4 regions of the Acetobacter ascendens genome follow, and region 1 is predicted to be linked to each of the others. Evidence: riboswitches for the same ligand, from Rfam matches in the RefSeq annotation. Region 1 holds a riboswitch; each other region holds the start of a gene.
The links. Region 1 has a riboswitch for cobalamin ahead of A4S02_RS00585 (DUF2147 domain-containing protein). Riboswitches for the same ligand answer to the same signal wherever they lie in the genome.
Positions count from the first base shown of each region.

Region 2: it holds a riboswitch for cobalamin, as region 1 does, so the genes downstream of both, A4S02_RS04930 (aromatic ring-hydroxylating oxygenase subunit alpha) here and A4S02_RS00585 (DUF2147 domain-containing protein) in region 1, are expected to answer to the same signal.
Region 3: it holds a riboswitch for cobalamin, as region 1 does, so the genes downstream of both, A4S02_RS13195 (carbohydrate porin) here and A4S02_RS00585 (DUF2147 domain-containing protein) in region 1, are expected to answer to the same signal.
Region 4: it holds a riboswitch for cobalamin, as region 1 does, so the genes downstream of both, A4S02_RS15105 (Rieske 2Fe-2S domain-containing protein) here and A4S02_RS00585 (DUF2147 domain-containing protein) in region 1, are expected to answer to the same signal.

Region 1 is NZ_CP015164.1:112,287-117,491, forward strand. Features, by position in the region: gene A4S02_RS00565 (GMC family oxidoreductase) at 1-509, opposite strand, end outside; partial or broken gene A4S02_RS00570 (sorbitol dehydrogenase family protein) at 531-1,206, opposite strand; partial or broken gene A4S02_RS00575 (DUF2147 domain-containing protein) at 1,319-1,642, opposite strand; gene A4S02_RS00580 (IS1380 family transposase) at 1,830-3,215, opposite strand; gene A4S02_RS00585 (DUF2147 domain-containing protein) at 3,273-3,452, opposite strand; cobalamin riboswitch at 3,495-3,732, opposite strand; gene A4S02_RS00590 (carbohydrate porin) at 3,810-5,205, opposite strand, start outside.
Region 2 is NZ_CP015164.1:1,018,002-1,023,206, reverse strand. Features, by position in the region: partial or broken gene A4S02_RS15505 (acyl-CoA dehydrogenase family protein) at 211-360, shown strand; gene A4S02_RS04935 (IS5-like element IS12528 family transposase) at 369-1,193, opposite strand; gene A4S02_RS04930 (aromatic ring-hydroxylating oxygenase subunit alpha) at 1,344-2,459, opposite strand; cobalamin riboswitch at 2,745-2,977, opposite strand; one part of gene A4S02_RS04920 (IS3 family transposase) at 3,128-3,389, shown strand; one part of gene A4S02_RS04920 (IS3 family transposase) at 3,389-4,215, shown strand; gene A4S02_RS04915 (adenosine deaminase) at 4,361-5,205, opposite strand, start outside.
Region 3 is NZ_CP015164.1:2,699,194-2,704,398, reverse strand. Features, by position in the region: gene A4S02_RS13210 (IS5 family transposase) at 1-862, opposite strand, end outside; gene A4S02_RS13205 (CbtA family protein) at 1,089-1,823, opposite strand; gene A4S02_RS13200 (CbtB domain-containing protein) at 1,847-2,065, opposite strand; partial or broken gene A4S02_RS13195 (carbohydrate porin) at 2,211-3,802, opposite strand; cobalamin riboswitch at 3,922-4,142, opposite strand; gene A4S02_RS13190 (LysR substrate-binding domain-containing protein) at 4,260-5,205, shown strand, end outside.
Region 4 is NZ_CP015164.1:1,744,777-1,749,981, forward strand. Features, by position in the region: gene A4S02_RS08370 (DUF1852 domain-containing protein) at 1-430, opposite strand, end outside; cobalamin riboswitch at 811-1,043, shown strand; partial or broken gene A4S02_RS15105 (Rieske 2Fe-2S domain-containing protein) at 1,391-2,185, shown strand; partial or broken gene A4S02_RS15110 (transposase) at 2,252-2,404, shown strand; gene A4S02_RS08390 (IS1380 family transposase) at 2,500-3,885, shown strand; gene A4S02_RS08395 (IS110 family RNA-guided transposase) at 4,147-5,172, shown strand.

The DNA.
Region 1 (5,205 bases):
GGCTGTTTGCGGGGGGACCCAAGGTCTTCCACTGCAGGATCCGGCCCGCAAACTCCCATCATGACTTCTGCTTGATAGTAAAAGGGTTCCAGATCATCATATGTCAAAGCCCAATCTCGGCCCTGACCGTAACGTGTTTTCAGTTCAAAGTCTGATGGCAGGTAACGCCATGCACAGCCAGCCCAGTGCCATGTGGTGCCGCCCATCATGCGTAGGTAAACCTGCTGATAGGCTTCGGCATTTGGGCCGGAGGTATGCAGATACTCGTTAGGGGTTTGCTGATCAGGCGGATGCCGAGCCCAAGGCACAGCCGGGAATGGCCCCTGATAAGAGGGTTTGTTTTCCAGATTGCGGAAGTTTTCTACAAAATGCTGACGGTCAACGCGTGGGCCAGCTTCTAGCACAATGACGGAAATACCGGCGCGTGCCAGTTCATTGGCAATAGAACTACCTGCAACGCCTGATCCTACGATCACAACGTCGGCTGAAAGATTTTCTTCGGAGGGCATAAAGCGGGGTATCCCGTAAGATCAGGTCGGTTCGATAACAAGGGCGGAAGCAGAAAGTGCAGGGTGCCCTTTGGGGCGTGCAACTTCTGGTGGCTTGCTTGTCCAGTAGAATGGGCCGCCCGTTGCGTAGGTTTTGGGGTAAACGGCATCCTTGGCGATGTCGAACATCAGGGCAGAGCGGTAAACCACCACCTTGCCATCTGCAATGCCCCGGTACCAGCCGGTTAGAATTTCGTGGATAACATCTTTTAAGCTTTGGATCAGATTTTTCCGCAGCATGTGCAAAGGCTGATGCTGTTGTAAATTTTTCTCGCTCTAGCAGAGTATGCAGGGCGTTGAGTTGGTCTTTCCGATCTGCGTTGGCCTGTACGATATTGGCATACAGGGCAGCACCAATCTGGGAGTTCAGCGCATCTCTATCTGTCAGACGCTGGGATACCAGCATAAAGCGGGACAGATCTTCAGTGTTTGCTGTGGCAGGAATGGTATCCGCCGCAAGGGCTGCACCCGTTGTGCCTGCAACAGAAAGACCAAGGCCGCCTAAAAGTACATCTCGTCGGGACATGCGTAAAAGCTTGTTCAGGCGCATGGCGTTAGGGGATGCACACCACTCCGCTATAGGCTGCCCTTTGTGCGTTTGTCTCATTCTTCGGGTTCTCCCTACAAAGCCGGGCTCCGCCCTGTCGGAATGAAACATTGCGGAGAAATATTGAATTCCAAATTCTGAATGGTTTTATAGAGAAGGTCTGAGCTTGCAACCTGTTATAACGGCATAATACCTATTTTATGCCCTGTTGATGCAGGTATGCTCAGGGGTTAATGCGGCAGTTATTACCTATATGGCCATGAAACGGTTGCCACGTATCTGTTCTGCCAAAGAGTTCCAAACCTAAAAAACCATGCAGTTTTAGGGCACCGTCTTCCGCTACCCATATAATGGCATCGTAAGTATTTTTGCTTTGAGGGTCAAAAATGTGGCCTTTCCAATGGTCATGCCGGTCTTCCATTGGGTGGAAGCCTTTGAGCATCTGAAGGTTACATTCTGTTTTTCTGCGGCCAGAAGCTTCTTCATTTTGTGTTAGGTTTAACCCTATAAGATTTCCGCACATCTTATCGCTACAGGTATGAATATCGACGCGGATTTCTCACACTTGAGGCAATTTCGGGTCATTTTGTAGAATTCAGTCATCCCACAGGAGCCCGATCTGGAATATTGACGATATTCTGCTTCTGGCGGCGGGTTCTGAACGCAGTGAGGGTGTCACGGCCTGAGAAGGCAGTGTTGGTGGAAGCTATGTGGTCTGTGCACTGTCTGTTTCTTCAGATGGCCTGCCGGAGCCTTCGCAATCGTGCATGAGCGAGGGCGAATTCATGCTGACAGGGGAACATGTCCGGCATGGACAGGACAATCCGACGGACGCTGAGCGTTACACGTGTCGCGATTTTGAGCAGTCGTGCGCGTATGGTGCCACAGGTCGCCGTCTCCAGGCTGGTCTGGCCAAGGGCCAGTCTTTGCAGAGCGGTCAGCAGGACATAGGCTGCGGCCGAGAACCACAGCCGGAGCTGGTTGGCCCGGATGGTGTGGGACGAGGTCCTGTCTGAGAACAGATCCATCTGGCATTCCTTGATGCGGTTTTCCATATCCCCGCGTGCGCAGTAAATCTGTTCGTAGAGATGGCGGGGGTCGGACATTCCCTGCGGTAGCGTGGTGACAATGAAGCGATGATAGCGGTTGCCGTGGCGCCATTCGGCCTTGGCCACGACCCGCCTGCGGCGCGTCCAGCTGTCCTTTGTGATCCAGTCAAAGGAGGCGAAACCGCGCGCAGCTCTGCCTGTCGTGGCGGCTTCGTCACGAACCTCAGCGGACAAAGAGGCAATCCGGTCATACAGGCGGGTGTTGCCTGCAAGCCCAAACAGGAAGTCAACGTGGTTGTCTTCGCACCATGTCATCAGACTGTCCCGGGCGAAACCGCTGTCCCCACGCACCAGGATACGCACCCGGGGCCAGCGGCTCCTGATCTGCTCCACGATCCGGCGGATGTCTGCCAGTGCTTCCTTCCCCGGGTCCCTGTCTGCCGTGCGCAGGGTAGCGCTGAGGAGATGGTCCCCGCAGAAGATGTATAACGGCAGATAGCAGTTATGGCCGTAATATCCATGAAAGGCCCGGCCTTCCTGATGGCCATGGATACGGTCATCGGTGGCATCCACATCCAGAACGATCCGGGCGGGTGCGCGCTCATGCTGGTCCATGAAAAGCGTCACGAACAGGGTAGCCAGGGCCTCATGATCAGCAATGATCCGGCAGTAACGATCTGCCTGCTGCCCACTGCGCTCTAGCCGGTTCAGCGTGGATTTTCCTGCCAGTGCCGCACAGTTGGCCCGGCTTCCTGACAGACGTCCCGATACCAGACCCATGACAGGATCATGACGTAAAGCGTCATGGTCATTAAGGTCTTCATAGCCCAGTGCCAGGCCCATGATCCGCTGACGGACAAGGTCTTCAACCCGGTATTCCACAAAGCCGGGATGCCGTTCATCGCGAAAACAGGCAGCAAAGCGGCGGCTGAGCCCCAGAATGTCATCAGCCTGCTTCACCAGAATGACGCCCCCATCCGAACTCATGCGACCCCCGTCAAAACGGGCCACAACACGCCGTCCACAGGAGGCTGGAAACTCATACGCGCCTGCGCTACACTCTGTCTGCATCGGGTTCGTTTATTGCTTATGAAAAATTCTTTTGTGTAAAACAGACTTTTTCATAATCTAACCCGATGTACAACCCTTCTGTGAGATTTCCGCGTCGAACACGCCTTTGCCGTCTTCTGTAATCCATTGTCCCGTTATGGTTGGTGTGGAGGCGCTTTCTGCATGAGCATGAGTAGATAGGCTGCTCCATACAAGAAACAGTGCTGTTAGAAATGAGCTAAAGGCATGTTTGTGCATTTTACTGCCTTATCCTGCCGCTACCGGTTCATCCCGCCCAGTGTTATGTGCCTGATGGAGGCAGGTCTCCTGGCTTGGGGATATGGTGTGTCAGACCTTTTGCCTTCCCAGCCGTGTTACCGGCCAGTGGCTAGCCGTGACCGGCAGCAGGCCCAACTTCCCCTTACAGTTGCGGGAGCAGCTGCCGACTATGAGATTCTGCTTCAATATGAGGCAGAAACCCGTGCACGGCATTCCCTTTCAAGCCGCTTGCGCAGCACCATCCATCTGTTTGAGAATATATTCTAGCAATAAGCGGGCTTGGTGCCAGTATGGGAAAAGCAGGGCAGGTGAGATATTTTTGCGTCTCGCTTTGCTTTATAGGGCGGCAATAACTTTAAGCCCCGCCAGAATCGCATTGGGAATAACCGAGGTTTCTCCAGGGCGCATCATGTATTCAAATTCAGGTGTAATAACCAGGCCTGGTGTGACGGGAATACCGTAATATGCCTCCAGAATCGCAGAATGCGTTTGTGGCCCATTGATGTAGGGTCCAAGCGGAACGCCTGCGGCTTCTTGCATCCGCTGCCCATAGGCCAAACGAGGACTGAGTTGGTAATAGGAATACATCACGCCCAGACGATCCAATGGGCGGTGAGGGATAATGCCCAACAGAGAAGCGCCTGCATAAAATTCGTTTGAGAATGTGGAGTTACTTGGCGTGTTATGAATGAACCCGGCTAACACGTATCCCCCAGCCATTTGATGTTCGCCATGGCTGCGATACACCATTTGGTCTGCCTCTATATAAAATGTATCACGCGGTTTGAGCTTGTGCACATGCACAGATCCAGCAAAAGCGGCGGGAATGGTGCCAACTATATCGGGGTAAGGTGACGTGTCATGCCCAAAGCCAATTTTGTAATGGCCGGGAAGCTTGCGTGTGCCAAAAAATGGTTCCCACGTTAACTCAATAGGGGTTTGAATACCTGTATAAGGTTCATCGCCCCATGCCCAACCTGTGTTATCACGTGCTTTGGGGCCTATGCGATAAATACCCGTGCGCAGGGTAAGATCATGCGTGGGCCGAAAGCGCACTGTGCCGCCCCATGATGTTTTGGGGTAAACGCTCCAACCAGCCGGTTCTCGTATGGCCATGGGCGCAGAACACATGGTCATGAACGTACACAGCAAAATAGAAGTAGAATATGTGTGCGTAAGTGAAATGCGCCCTACATTGATATTGATGCGGTTATTGAGGAAAGATTTTTCCAGATACAGATCTGCCAGACGAGCCGCTGCCGGGCCGTGGATGCTCCATACTTCTGTAAGAAGTACATTTCTTTCCCCAACATGATCCCAACCAACCTGCCGGCCTTCACGGTTCATAACAATACCATGCAGGTACCATCCCTGTAGTGGACTCCAACCGGTTAACTTGCCCAGATCAAACAACATGCTGGCACGAATTTCGTGCGTGTAATCCATACCTTTTGAAAGGCCGCCAGCAAGATTGGCCATGCCTTCACCTTTATATGTTAATTCAAAGGTGAAGCCGTGTTCACTTAATCTGTCACGCCAGGGTTTAAGGCTGGGGGCCAGATTGCCAAAAGCCTGTTCAGCAACAAAATAGCCAGCGCTGATATCCTGCCTACGTAACGCTGTATTATTGTGGTTTAGCAGATAGGAAAGACTTTCTGTATCAAACAAAGCCTCCAGACGTTCTTCTGCTATTGGGCGCTTGTGTTTTTTCGGTGTTTCAGTGTTGATAATA
Region 2 (5,205 bases), 910 kb from region 1:
TTATATTAAAAATATATCTTTTAAAAACAAATAAATACAAAAATTCAGTAAGTGATTTTTAGAGGGAAAATTCTCGATCTAGCACTTCTCACAACATAAAACTACATTAAATAGTAATTATTTTATTGACTCATTTATAATGGTTGTTAGCGTGTTGAAACGTAAAATGCGCATTAAAAATAGTTGTTATATGTAAGCAACGAGGTCGCAATGACATATCATGCACGTTCCTCTCAGAATTTTTCTCCACGGATTGATGCGCTTGCGCAAAAGCTACGTCCCATTTTTGCACGTATTGCAGATGGTGCCATTGATCGGGAAGAAAACCGTATTCTGGCCCATGATGCCGTAAGAGCCCTTTTGGAAATTCACGGATGAGCGTTTCGGCGTAGCATGAGGCTTCCCATGGCGATGTGGATCATGGCCTCTGCGACGTCGATCCGCTGTTCGTAGTCCTTCACAAGGCGACGCCAGCGGATCATCCAACCGAAGGTCCGTTCCACAACCCACCGACGCGGCAGGATTTCAAACCCTTTTGCTGTCTCTGACCGCCGGATGATCTCGACTGTGAAGTCGAGAAAAGTGGCCTTATCCATCAACTGGAGGCGGTCATAGGCTCCATCGGCAAACAGGTGCTTCACCCAAGGCCAGCGTTTACGAATGGCATCAAGGATCATCTGTCCTCCTGCACTGTCCGAAATATCGGCTGTTGTCAGCTGGACCAGGAGAAGGCGGCCATCCGTATCAACTGCGATGTGACGTTTCCGACCGACGATCTTCTTGCCTGCGTCATAACCACGTGTCTTTGCGTGGGGTGCCTTGATACTCTGGCTATCAATGACACCACCCGATGGACTGGTTTCGCGTCCTGTCGCTTCACGATCGAGCATCAGACAGACATCATGAATGGTCTGGAACAGGAAACGGCGCATCAGCCTGCGGAACCACCAGTAAACCGTTTGCCATGGGCCAAAATGAACCGGAAGCATCTCCCAACCGCAGCCTGAGCGCACGAGATAGCGCAGAGCATTGATGATCTCACGGAAATCGGTTGTCCGTTTCCGACCACGCCGGTTCGCAGGGGGCATCAGAGGCGCTATGCGCTCCCATTCCTCATCTGTCAGATCAGACGGATAGCGTTTCGTCTTGCGTGTAATTCCGGCCATGCGGCCTCGTTGTGCTGGCGTCCACATCCTGCCTTTGAATCACGCTCAAAACCTCTTGAAAACCTATCATAGCGAATTTCCAAAAGGGCTCTAACAGGCGATGGGCCGGGGTGCACGTACAATGGCTTTTATTGATGATAGCCTTGTTGGGTATAATAATTTCCTTGAGCAATCATTTTATGAAGATGCACGTTTTTGAGTATCATGATTCAGTCCTCCAGTATCAGGCGAGATACCTCGTGCACGCAAAAGTTGCCTTAGTGCCAGAATAACCGGAAAAACCTCGGCGTTATGATCACCGCCAAGATCTTTCCATGCGCGCTGCTCAAGCTCCACAATTTCACGATCTTCGAAAAAGACACGTTCTGTAAAAGCAATAAGTAATGGCCATGCCAGATCTAGCAATAGGGGCACTTTTAATCGTCGGATAGAGAGCAAACCAAAAACACGATTGGTCAGTTCTTCGCTATCTTGCGGAACGTAGGAAATCCATAGCTCCATAACGGGTTCATCAATGCCCTGCGTTTCGATCCTGAGAGTTTGATAAGGATATTGAGTACGAATGGTCATGATATCACGATAAGCAAAGTCACGGCCATCGCGCCGCCTTTGGCCATAAATCAGTGCTTCACTAATAGGCTGCTTGCCTCCTGTTCTGGCAAAGGTGTAACGCGCTTCAACAAAATTTTCTCCACTCTCCATGCCAAGAAAACGCGGTTTCATCTTGCCCACAAGTTTGCTGTGCAAAACTTGATGATTCATATCCATGAGGTTTTCATGCATAAAACTGTAATGGCAATTCACCACCTGTCCGAAACGGCGCGTCCGGTAATGCCTGTCGCTTACCCGCGGAAAGTTAGGCAACGGTACGGTGTTGGCAAGTGTTTGGTCTCCCATAAACACAAAAAGAAGGCCGCCTTTTTCCTGACATGCCCATGTTTTCAGCTTAAGGCAGGTTGCTCCGGGCTGGGGGTTTGGTGCAACAGATTGTCCCTCGCGGTTAAATGTTATGCCATGCGCCATACAGGTGATGAGGTTGTTATGCACGTCTCCCTTACCAAGGAGCACTTGGCGATGAGGGCAAAGTCCATCTAGGGCATAAGGTAGCCCAGTGAGCGGGCGGACAATAACAATATGATGCCCGGCAAAAACAACATCGAGGGCCTTTCCGCGTTTTACTTCGCGCGACCATGCGAGAGGATACCAGAAGTTTGGATTACTTTTGACGCGTCTTAAATCAGTTTGTTTGAGATCGACGGTGTTTGAACCGGCTGCGCGGAATCCATTTTGCATTGTTTGGGCCATTCATTAAGGCCTGCTGGAAACGAAAGAGTAAGGCAATAAGAATTGATAATGCTTGCCGTTCTGTACGTATCAGCAGACAAATGTCATCCAAAGCCGCATCACTAAATGATGCTCTTTTGGAATAGATGTACTGACAGGGGAAAAAGGGGTTTATTTACACTATCCTGCACAGATAACTGGCAAAGCACCAGACTGTAGAAGATATTGCAGCATACGAGGTAAGGCAGTTGGACATAGTAACTTCCCCCACCTTCGGTACATCCCGCCCGACGGTATGGTGGCTGAACGATGGCAGGTCTCCTGGCTTGCGGATCAGAACCGCTTGGCTCTACCTTCCCATCTCCATTTGGAGACAGTGGTTCACGTTATCCGTGAACGAACCAGCGGCTACCGCTTACAGTTGCGGGAGCAGCCCCGACTAGGCATCTGAAAAAAACGATAAGACCAGATGCTGACGGTGTTCCCTATTAACCCGCTCGCGCGGGGCCATCGTGGTTTTTGGTGAGGCAGTTTGTAACTTATCTTTTGATAAGAGCAAAGCAGAATTACAGAATAGGATGAAATGCTGATATCAAATTTGTGCAATGGTAATCCCCCCATAAAAAGAGTGGCTTTTGAATGAGAATTTTCTCAGCGTAAGAATTGAGGAGATTCTGATGAAGAGTGATCGCTTTACTGACGCCCAGATCATGGGTGTGATCCGCCAGGCTGAGGGCGGTGTCCCGGTTCCTGACCTGTGCCGGGAGCATGGGATTAGCAACGCCACGTTTTACCGGTGGCGCGCGAAATATGGCGGCATGGATGCTTCGATGATCAGTCAGATGAAGGCTTTGGAAGAGGAGAACCGTCGGCTGAAGCGCATGTATGCGGATTTGAGCATGCAGACGGATATCCTGAAGGAAGCCCTTGGAAAAAAATGAAGCGGCCAGCCCAGCGCCGGGAACTGGCCGCACAAGCTGTGGCGCATCATGGGGTCAGCATTGCGCTGGCCTGTCGGATTTTTGGGATATCCGAGGCCTGCTTTCGCTATCGTCCGCGACTGGCAGCGGAGAACGACAGGATTGCCGCTCTTCTGGTGGGACTGACCCAGGCTCACAGGAGATGGGGATTTGGTCTGTGTTTCCTGTATCTGCGCAATGTGCAGGGACAGCTCTGGAATCATAAGCGGGTTTATCGGATCTATCGGGAACAGGAACTCAACCTGCGGATTAAACCCCGCAAGCGTCTGGTTCGCGAAAAGCCAGAAAAGCTGTCGGTTCCGGCCCTTCCCAACAGGGTCTGGTCCATGGATTTTATGGCGGACAGGCTGATGGATGGACGTGCTTTTCGGCTCCTGAACATTCTGGATGACTTCAATCGTGAAGGACTGGCGATCGAGGTTGATTTTTCCCTGCCAGCCTGTCGGGTTGTCCGCTGTCTGGAACAGGTTATGGAGTGGCGTGGCAGGCCAGAAGCCATCCGAATGGATAATGGCCCTGAATATGTCAGTCATACGCTGGTTTCATGGGCCGAAAAACAGGGGATTACCCTGATCTATACGCAACCGGGTAATCCGCAGCAGAACGCCTATATTGAACGCTACAACAGAACTGTCCGGCAGGAATGGCTGGAGCAGTATCTGTTTGAAAGCATTCAGGACGTGCAGGAGGTCGCAACACAATGGCTCTGGACATATAACCATGACAGACCCAACATGGGGAACAGCGGGCTACCCCCCGCCCAGAAACTAAAAACAGCTGCCTGAATTCTCATTCAGCACCCCACTAAAAATGGGGGGATTACCCAATGCCAGTTGAGACTGAATATAAAATAGCCTTTTATGCCGGAAAATACCTGCCGATAACCGTTGTGAACGAAAAGGTATTTTCCGGCTTGTCTTTTTGTTTATTTCAGTGGCTTACAGTGTGTGCTGCAACAAAAGTGTTGAGTGCCTCAATTTGTGTTGCGAGATCCTCATCCTTCAGAAACGAGCCCAGAAAACTATTTCGGGCCAGAGTGATAATGTCTTCGCGCGACACTTTTCCTGCGGCCACTAATGCTCGGAAGTTATCGTTTATATATCCACCAAAATACGCAGGATCATCTGAATTGATGGTGACACGCAATCCAGCATCCAGCATGCGGTTTACTGGGTGGTTATTCAGATTATCTACAACGCACAGTTTCAGATTAGACAAAGGGCAGACCGTTAGTGTCATCGCTTCTCGGGCCAGACGTGCCGTTAGGGCGGCATCTTCCAATGCACGATTACCATGATCAAGACGATTAATATTCAGCAAGTCCAAGGCTTCCACCACATAAGATGGCGGACCTTCCTCTCCCGCATGTGCAACTCGCATGAGGCCGGCACTTCCAGCAGCGGCAAAAACACGTGCAAATTTTGAAGGAGGGTGGCCTAGTTCAGATGAATCAAGGCCAACGCCAGAGATATGAGGGATCCATTTTTCTGCTGACTTAAAGGTTGCAAACGCAGAGTCTTCGTCCAGATGACGCAAGAAGCACATAATAAGCAGAACGCTTATGCCATGTTGGGCCTTTGCTTCTGCAATTCCAGATAGTAGGCCTTCCATCACCACATCAAAGGGAATGCCCCGTGTTGTGTGCGTTTGCGGATCAAAAAAGATTTCTGTATGGGTCACGCCATCTGCTGCGGCACGTGCAAAATAGGCAGTGGCCAGATCATGAAAATCTTCTGCAGTTTGCAAAACAGAAGCGCCAGCATAATAGATATCTA
Region 3 (5,205 bases), 270 kb from region 1:
GCTTTTTCCTGTGAACCTTCGAGACAAAGCCATGCTTGTCCATGAAGTCCTCATTGGCTTTTGAGCGGTAGGCTGTATCCGCCCAGACTGTTGATGCCATATTGGTTTTATCCAGCAGGCCCTCGCGTAGTCTGGCACCATCGCTGGCCGCTGCATCGGTCGCTTTCCATTTGCGGATCAGCCGAAATTTCCGGTCGATGGAAACATGCGATTTATAGCCAAAGAAAGGGATGGCCAGATCTGTTGCGGGCATACTCCCGTCATCCTGACGCTTTGCTTTCGTGAACTTCAATGTCCATCGGGCATGACGATCTTTATGGGACAGCTTTGAGGGCTTGTCCTGCCAATCCTGCGGGATCCGTCCTTCGCGCAGATCGGCCTTCTCTTCATTGGTATTGCGCTGCTTTGGGGCCGCTACCAGTGTAGCATCCAGGATCTGACCTGACATGGGGAGATAACCGGCATTCCGCAGGGTCGCATCAAAGCGGTTGAACAAAACATCAATTGCTCCCGCCTGTGTCAGACGCTCACGAAACAGCCAGACGGTCTTGGCATCAGGCACGCGGTCAGACAGCCCCAGACCAAGAAAGCGCATGAAGGACAGGCGGTCGTTGATCAGGTATTCCGTCCGTTCGTCGGACAAATTGTTCAGCGTCTGGATGACCAGAATTTTGAACATTAGCACTGGATCAAACGGAGGACGCCCGCCTTTGCTTCTGTCTGAATAGGCCAACGCCTTGTTCAGCTCCGGACGGAATACCTCAAAATCCACAGTCTGGGAAAATGCTTCAAGTTGGTCACCAAGCCCACTCAACCGAGCAAGCCGCTCTTCAACATCAAAGAAACCAGACTGCGTCATCAGCCACTCCTCCAGTCATCACACAAGAGAGGGAATCACACAGAGAGACCTAAAACCAGAGGGTTTTTCGAACCCTCCAGGTTCTAAAAGCACAGAACAACACAACCTCAGGAAATACTTTTTATAAATGTGCATTACACACATAAAATATTTAAAAACTGTCTATTTTATTATGATTTATGGAAAATAAAATTTTCCATAAATCCTATTCGGACCAACCATCAAAAAATCAAGCAGCCTTCCGCACTGTACCATTGGGCGATGGCAGACATTTTTCTGCCAAAGCACCAAAAACCACCCCCAGAACTGACCATAAAACAATCTGCATTCCTATGGATGCTTCCCGAAAACGCCAAAGCACTACAGCGGGAAAATTATCCGGCACTTCATTGATATCCGGCAGGCCAAACTGCACCGCAGCAACAAGCGCAAGCCCTAGAACAATGCTACACACAGCTGCGTTCCAATAGCCTATAACATGAGACAGTGCCCGTCCTACCAATAGAGAAATCATGGAAATTGCAATGGAAAGGCCAACCATTGCAAAATACATCTCCGTCCGTAAGCCAATGGTTTCTTCCTGACCAACTGCTGGCGGGTTTGGTGGATATTTTAGGTCTGGTATCAGTACAAACGTTAAAAACCCAACCCCAGAAAGCAATAATGCCATACTGCGTGGGCTTAATGCTGCAAGGCGTTGGTAAGCAAACGCAAAAACAATAGCAAAAATACCGCCATATGCGGCACCGTACATTAACACAGCAGTAAGTAGTCCCCACGATGCCTGCACGCTACGGCTGACAATTTCAGGTTCTGGTGCGGCACCTGCGGCAGCATCCTGCGCCGCTTCAAACGCAATGGCCAAAGCCACCTGCGGTTCACCAAAAACCTTTGCAAAAACAAAAGAAAGCAATGCAGCCAGAATGCCCGCGACCATGCCGCGGGCTAAAAGACGACCAACCATGAGTGAAACTTTCTTTTAGTGCCTTAGTGGCAGGGGAAACCAAGCAGGTGGCGGCCATCATGCACAAACTCATGTACGGCGTGCCCGGAAATTAGGGAAGTGGCACCCTGCTCTGCACCCACAAAGTAGATCAGTAGTGCAGAAACAATCAGGCCAAAAACGGCCCAAGGCAAAATGGCACGAACCGGAATGCTCTGGCCCGCGACGGCAACTGGCATAGCTGTATGAACAGATGTGTTCATGATGTTATATCCTTTTTAATAGAGCCTACCGGAGCAGGCACAAAAGAGCTTGAAACAGAACGTCATGGTTTGGTCGGCCCTCATCATAGAATGACAAAGCCTAACAGCAAGGGTATTCCGAACACGCCTGCTGCTCTCCCCACCCCTAGAAAGTGATATTGGAGCGGAGTCCGAAGACGGCTTCATTCCCGACGAGGCGATTGCCTGTCCAGTCTGTCACACCGCCAGAGGGATGCCAGACATACTGGAAGTCCGGCTGCATGACCCACCAAGGGGTCACCTGCGCCTGATAGGTGAGTTCCAGATGGTTTTCATTGCCCTGCACAGGTGCGCCAGAATTGCGATCATACCGCCGCTGGCCAGAAGAAGCCCGGCCAATGCCCCAGCCCAGACCAACCGTGTCATTGTCACGCCCCTTGAAGGGCGCCTTGAGGTTGATGCCCGCATCAATGGCAAAGCTGATCATGTTGCGGTCCCCACCATTGCCTGTAGCACGCGCAAAAATGCCAACAGACTGTGGAGACTGAAGTGAGGGCCGCCAGATCATCTGGTCAATAATACCATAAACCATCCAGTTGCCCCGATCCCACCGTGGAATACCCGTGGTATCAGCCGCACTCCCTAAAGCCTTCCCCTGATTGTTGTAGCGATAATCAGGGAATTTAGCCGTATCGTAATACCCACCCAGCTTGTAGATGCCCGGCAGACCGGGATCCTTGGTGACATGTGACATGTCATCGGGTTGGGGTTGAGGGCATATTGTAGTTCGGTAATCAGTAGCGCACCGGTGCCCATGTTGAAGTTGGCCCCATCCTCATCATGAGTGTTCTGATTGGTGGGGTCTGCGCTGTTGCCGCCGTTCTGGATACCAAAGGAGTTGTTGCGATTCCCCGGTGGGTTGTCATCTGCTGCCGCAAACATGAAGGTGAACTTGTCTGACGGACGATAGCGGATACGAATGGCGGGAGAAGACAGCGGCCAGGATGGGCCACCCGCATACAGGTTGACCGATGGGGCCATGGGCCAACCAAAGTTGGAGTTCAGATACAATGCCCCGTAATCACTGATCAGGAACTCGGTATCCAGATCCTGCTGCCCGATCTTTACATCCAGCTTGCCGTCCAGAAAGGACTGTTGATACCACAGCTCAAACAGACGGGTGGAGCGATCGGCCTCAAACCCGCTGACCGGGTTGAAGTTGGCCAGATGATCCTGCGAGATGGAGCGCCCACGCAACTGAAGGGCGCTAACATTGAATGTGCCGCCCTTCAGGCCGATCAGCTTTTCCAGATCCACTGTCAGGGTGGGCATGGTTACCCCATCATAGGCTGGGCCGGTGCCTGAGCCACTGGCGCCATCAGCCCCTGAGGCCGTGCCCCCTGTGGCGTTGCCCCACAGTTCATCCACTTCTTGAATATCAAAGCTGATGCCGTGTTTGGCCATCCAATCCCGCGCCCCCCACATGTTGCCCAGCAGGTGGTCACTCATGTCTGGCGTGTCATCGCCCTTTTTCTCGGCCGCCGCCGCTTCTGCCGCACGCTGGGAATCCCGCACCGTGGCCGGATCAATCTGCTCAATCAATGGCCCTGAATTGCCCAGACGGCGACGGTCCTGCTCCGCCTGTGTCTCTTCACTATGCGCTAAGGCGGGCAAGTTGCCTAATACCCCTCCGGCCAGAAGCAAACAGGGCAGAGAATATGGGACTTTCTTCCAAATTCTATTTGTAAAACAAGGCATTGCTACACTTCACCGCGCAGCATGAAGGCAAAACAACCAAAGGGATTACGGGAAAAACCTGCTAAAAGCAGATGAGTAAACATAGTACATGATCCACCTCCGGTTCCCTCGCCCGGCGGTTAAACAAGACAACAACGGCAGGTCTCCTGACTTGCGGGTCATTGCATATTGCTCAGCCTTCCCGATGTTGCCACCAGTGGCTGCCGCTGTGATGCGGCCAAGGAGTAATATGCTCTCCGCCTACAGTTGCGAGGGCAGTTGCCGACTTGGTTCCAACACTGGAGCCTCCGGCATTCCCTTTCAAACCCGCTTGCGCGGGACCGTTGCAAGACGGCGCAACCCTTACCTTATTTTTGTCTCATATTTCAATCTTTGCCTGAATATACGCGTATCACTCTTGCCAGAGGCCCCATTTTAACCCACCTGTCTCTCCAGACTTTTCCCAGACTGGCGACTTATGGACCAACGATACCGCATTCCACCTCTTGCCATGCTCAATGCCTTTACGGCATTTGCGCGCACGGGCGGTATCAGACGGGCTGCCGCAGAATTGCGCGTAGATCACGCAGCTATCAGCCGCCACATTCGGGATCTGGAAAATATTCTGGGCACCCCCTTGCGAGATAAGGAAACGGGAACCCTTACATTAGCAGGCCACACTTATTATTCCCGCATCACTCCGCTATTGGAAGAACTAGCCACAGCTACGGCAGATATTCGCAACCATACGCCCCCCCTTACCATTACCTGCGCGCATGGTTTTGCTTACCATTGGCTGTTGCCACGGCTTTCCACTTTTCGGCGCGCGCATCCTCAACTGGAAATTATGTTGCGCCCAGTAGATGCCAATACGGCGTTCCATGTTACCGGTGTGGAAACAGATAATCATGCGCATATCGGCTATGTGCGAGATGATGCTCCGTTAGCAGAGCCACGCAACACACGCAGCATGATTATTGCCAGGCCAGATGTTTTTCCGGTGGCTGCCCCCATCTGCCTGACAGAACTGGGTGGTCAACCGCGCACAACAGCAGATTTGCTACGTGCACCCTTGTTACAGGAAGAAGATGAAGCCGAATGGAAACTGTGGTTGCATGCGCAAAATGTTGCCTGCACAAAACTGCCAGCCGCAACGCGCCTCTGGCAGGCCCACATTACACTGGCTGCTGCGCGCGCCGGAGAAGGGATTGCTCTGGGCAATATTTTCCTGCTGGGGAATGATCTTGAAACAGGCCATTTGGTGCGTGTGCAACCTACGCAAACCCCTTTGCGAGAAGTGGCCTTAGGAGCCTACCTTCTGCGCGCATCTACTGCCACGTGGGAGAAAAAATCCCTCATCACATTCCGAAACTGGCTTTTGGAACAGGTAGAGCTGGAAACGCAAAACACACCCACCCTGCCCC
Region 4 (5,205 bases), 1.2 Mb from region 1:
CAGGAACGCTAAATTCTGGCTTATCTTTGTTATATTTCGGTAGCAACACGCTGAAGTCATAGTCCCGCACATACGAGGAAAAACTGTTCCCTGCGAGACCATCTATGCGCTTGTTGGCTTTTTTATCGACAATCGTCGTGTTCAGAACTTCGATCAGCGGAAAGCTGTCGCTTTTGCCAGAAAAATCGATATCCATGTCGACGGAAATGATTTCAAGCTCGACGGAATAGCGATCCCTATTGGGGTTATCCCAATGGGCCAGATCATTGAAACGATTGTCAATCATCAGCAGGACATTACGCAGGTTTTCCTGACGGCTTTCCCCTCTCGCCAGATTGGCGAAATTGGTCGTGAGGCGTGTCTTATCGGATGGATGATAGTTCTCATCAAAGCGAAGTCGATTGATACTGAATGTAAAGTCCTTAATCATTATGGCTCTGCATCTCTTTTACCACGAAAAACCAGAATTTGATTTATGGGGATTCAAGATGGCCCCAAATTTCGTTTCCAGTTCTCTCAGGTCGTGGTCATCATCATGTGTGCTGGTAAGCGCGGTGTCTGCTTTATGCCCGAATGATACAGTGAACAAAAATGATTTTATTTCATAAAAACATAAATATCGTTCATGGGTTGATGGAAGCAAAGCCTTACCCGGAGGAGATAAAGCCAGAGACATTATCAACGGGGCGCTTGTTTTCCGGCGTGTTGGCGAGTCAGACGGATGTTCTACATGCGAAAAACTGATATCTGCCTTCTGCCCCATCCATGATGTTCCAGCTTGCACGCTGGATGCGTTTGGCGGCATGTTACAGAGGCAAACGCTTCAATGGTCCCGCGCAAGCGGGTTAATAGGGAACTCCGTCACGCACTGGTCAGACGACCGTCCAGGCGCGAAGTCGGAGGCTGCTCCCGCAACTGTAGGCGGTATGCCGCTGGTTCGTTCGCCCTGAACGTGGACCACTGTTCCCATAGGGGACGGGAAGGTTGGAACCAGTTGGCCATGATCCGTGAGCCAGGAGACCTGCCATTGCTCAGCCACCAACCGTCGGGCGGGATGACCGAAGAGAGGAGAGAATATATGCCTGTCTGCCTCATGCCTCGGTCGTTCCTGATGAATCAGGCGACGGCTCTTTTCAGGCCAGAGTTTTTTACCCCATCATTTGTGGCCGATATACGAATGACGCTTTTGTGCTGCAGACAGCATTGATCCGTTAGAAACTTGAGATTCAGTCACCGGACAATGACCCATTCTGTCCGGTATTGGTAACGGGTACACTTGCTCAGAGAAACTGTGAGAGACGGCACAATGCTCCATGTCGGGGTGTTGCTTCGTTTCGCTTTGTGCTGAGCCAGTTGAAATGCCGAGGCAATGGAAAACGAGCTTCACTAAATTTCAGACCATTCAGTGTGCGCGGCACAGATCGATTTAAGACGAGTCAGAACCAATCCGGACTTCTGGTATCCTGTCGCCTGGTCCCGTGAATTGGGACGGGAAAAGGCAATCGATGTCCGGTTTGCAGGACGGCATATCGTCGTCGTGCGTCCCAAAAGCGGTGTGCCTTACGCTCTGGATGGCCTGTGCGCCCATCGGCAGGTTCTGCTCGCCAAAGGAGAGGTCCATGGTGATCTTCTAAGCTGTATCGCTCATGGTTTGAAATATAACCGAGACGGACAATGTGTTTCGCCCAATGTTTCTGCCGAAGCGCAATGTCTGCGTCTCAGGACCTGGGCCTGCCGGGAAAAAGATGGGCTCATTTTTGTTTTTATGGGGGATCAGTCTCTTGCGGACAAAACCCCATTCCCTGACTTTCCAAGGGTGAGAGACAGACGTTACCGCACGCGGCGCTTCCGCCAGGTGGTGAACTGTCATTACAGTTTCATGCATGAAAACCTGATGGATATGAATCACCAGGTTCTGCATAGCCGACTTGTCGGCAAAATGAAGCCACGGTTTCTGGGAATGGATCACGGAGATGATTTTGTTGAGGCCCGTTAAACGTTTGCACGAACGGGCGGCAAGCAGCCTTTGAGTGAGGCGCTGATTTACGGCCAGAGACGCCGTGATGGTCGGGATTTTGCCTATCGGGACGTCATGACCATCAGGACACAATATCCCTATCAGAGCCTGCGTATTGAAACGCAAGGGATTGAGGATCCCGTGATGGAGTTGTGGATCTGTATGGTAATCCCCCCATAAAAAGAGTGACTTTTGAATGAGAATTTTCTCAGCGTAAGAATTGAGGAGATTCTGATGAAGAGTGATCGCTTTACTGACGCCCAGATCATGGGTGTGATCCGCCAGGCTGAGGGCGGTGTCCCGGTTCCTGACCTGTGCCGGGAGCATGGGATTAGCAACGCCACGTTTTACCGGTGGCGCGCGAAATATGGCGGCATGGATGCTTCGACGCGGAAATCTCACGGAAGGGTTGTACATCGGGTTAGATTATGAAAAAGTCTATTTTGTGTAAAAGAAATTTTCGTAAGCTATAAGAAAACCCGATGCAGACAGAGTGTAGCGCAGGCGCGTATGAATTTCCAGCCTCCTATGGACGGCGTGTTGTAGCCCGTTTTGACGGGGGTCGCATGAGTTCGGATGGCGGTGTCATCCTGGTAAAGCAGGTCGATGATAGTCTGGGGTTCAGCCGCCGCTTTGCTGCATGTTTTCGCGATGAGCGGCATCCTGCCTTTGTGGAATACCGGGTTGAAGACCTTGTCCGTCAGCGGATCATGGGCCTGGCACTGGGCTATGAAGACCTTAATGACCATGACGCTTTACGTCATGATCCTGTCATGGGTCTGGTATCGGGACGTCTGTCAGGAAGCCGGGCCAACTGTGCGGCACTGGCAGGAAAATCCACGCTGAACCGGCTAGAGCGCAGTGGGCAGCAGGCAGATCGTTACTGCCGCATCATTGCTGATCATGAGGCCCTGGCTACCCTGTTCGTGACGCTTTTCATGGACCAGCATGAGCGCGCACCCGCCCGGATCGTTCTGGATGTGGATGCCACCGATGACCGTATCCATGGCCATCAGGAAGGCCGGGCCTTTCATGGATATTACGGCCATAACTGCTATCTTCCCCTGTATGTCTTCTGCGGGGACCATCTCCTCAGCGCTACCCTGCGCACGGCAGACAGGGACCCGAGGAAGGAAGCACTGGCAGACATCCGCCGGATCGTGGAGCAGATCAGGAGCCGCTGGCCCCGGGTGCGTATCCTGGTGCGTGGGGACAGCGGTTTCGCCCGGGACAGTCTGATGACATGGTGCGAAGACAACCACGTTGACTTCCTGTTCGGGCTTGCAGGCAACACCCGCCTGTATGACCGGATTGCCTCTTTGTCCGCTGAGGTTCGTGACGAAGCCGCCACGACAGGCAAAGCGGCGCGCGGCTTTGCCTCCTTTGACTGGATCACAAAGGACAGCTGGACGCGCCGCAGGCGGGTCGTGGCCAAGGCCGAATGGCGCCACGGCAACCGCTATCATCGCTTTATTGTCACCACGCTACCGCAGGGAATGTCCGACCCCCGCCATCTCTACGAACAGATTTACTGCGCACGCGGGGATATGGAAAACCGCATCAAGGAATGCCAGATGGATCTGTTCTCAGACAGGACCTCGTCCCACACCATCCGGGCCAACCAGCTCCGGCTGTGGTTCTCGGCCGCAGCCTATGTCCTGCTGACCGCTCTGCAAAGACTGGCCCTTGGCCAGACCAGCCTGGAGACGGCGACCTGTGGCACCATACGCGCACGACTGCTCAAAATCGCGACACGTGTAACGCTCAGCGTCCGTCGGATTGTCCTGTCCATGCCGGACATGTTCCCCTGTCAGCATGAATTCGCCCTCGCTCATGCACGATTGCGAAGGCTCCGGCAGGCCATCTGAAGAAACAGACAGTGCACAGACCACATAGCTTCCACCAACACTGCCTTCTCAGGCCGTGACACCCTCACTGCGTTCAGAACCCGCCGCCAGAAGCACAATATCGTCAATATTCCAGATCGGGCTCCTGTGGGATGACTGAATTCTACAAAATGACCTGAAATTGCCTCAAGTGTGAGATGGGGTGATTGCCGTCCTCCCCGCACGGCATCGCAATGTGCCAGAATGGTCGTTGGAAGAAACGACTGCGCGAAAGGACGGCAGATGAAGGATACAGTGATAGGCGTTGATCTGGCAAAGAACATTTTCCAGGTTCATGGAGCTTCGCGTGCGGGCGAGGTGATGTTTCGCAAAAAGCTGCGTCGTCAGCAGTTTATGCAGTTCATGGCCACGCAGCCGCCTGCTCTGGTCGTTCTTGAAGCGTGCGGGAGCGCGCATTACTGGGCTCGCGAACTGGCAGGAGCTGGTCACGAGGTCAGACTGATCGCTCCGCAGTATGTGAAGCCTTTCGTGAAGCGCCAGAAGAACGATGCTGCTGATGCGGAAGCGATTGTCATTGCGGCCCGTCAGCCGGAAATGCGCTTTGTCGAACCACGCACTGAAGCGCAGCAGGCGCGTGGCGTTCTTTTCCGGGCCCGGCAGCGTCTGGTGCACCAGCGCACGGAACTGGTGAATGCCCTGCGTGCCGTTCTGTATGAATTCGGTCTCGTCGTGCCACAGGGGATTGCGCATATCAGACACATTGAAGCCATGCTGGATGAGGCGGTTCTGCCAGAGGCTGTGAAGCAGGAATGCCTTGATCTGCTGCGACAGATTTCGGAGCAGAGTGTGCGGATTGATGTCAGAACAAAGAAGATCAGGATGCTTGCCCAGGAAAGTGAAAACACCTGCAGATTGCAGAGCATGCCTGGAGTGGGTCCTCTGACCGCTCTTGCGATTGAAGCTTTTGCGCCTGACCTGCAGAGCTTCCGGCGCGGGCGCGACTTTGCTGCCTGGCTTGGGCTTGTGCCTCGTCAGTATTCTACCGGCGGTAAAACCCGTCTGGGAAGGATTACCAAAACGGGCAACCGGCAGATAAGAACGTTGCTGGTTCTTGGTGCGACGGCCATGCTTCATCGTGCCCATAAGTGGGATAGCGCTGCGGGTCAGTGGCTATGCGAACTCATGGCGCGTCGTCCAAGGCGTCTGGCAACAGTTGCACTTGCCAATAAAATGGCTCGTATCATCTGGGCGTTGTTGTCACGTAAAGAGATCTATCGTCCGACTGGTGTCAGTGTTTCAGCAGGCTGACCTGCACCAGCAGAACGATGGACACCGGAGCTT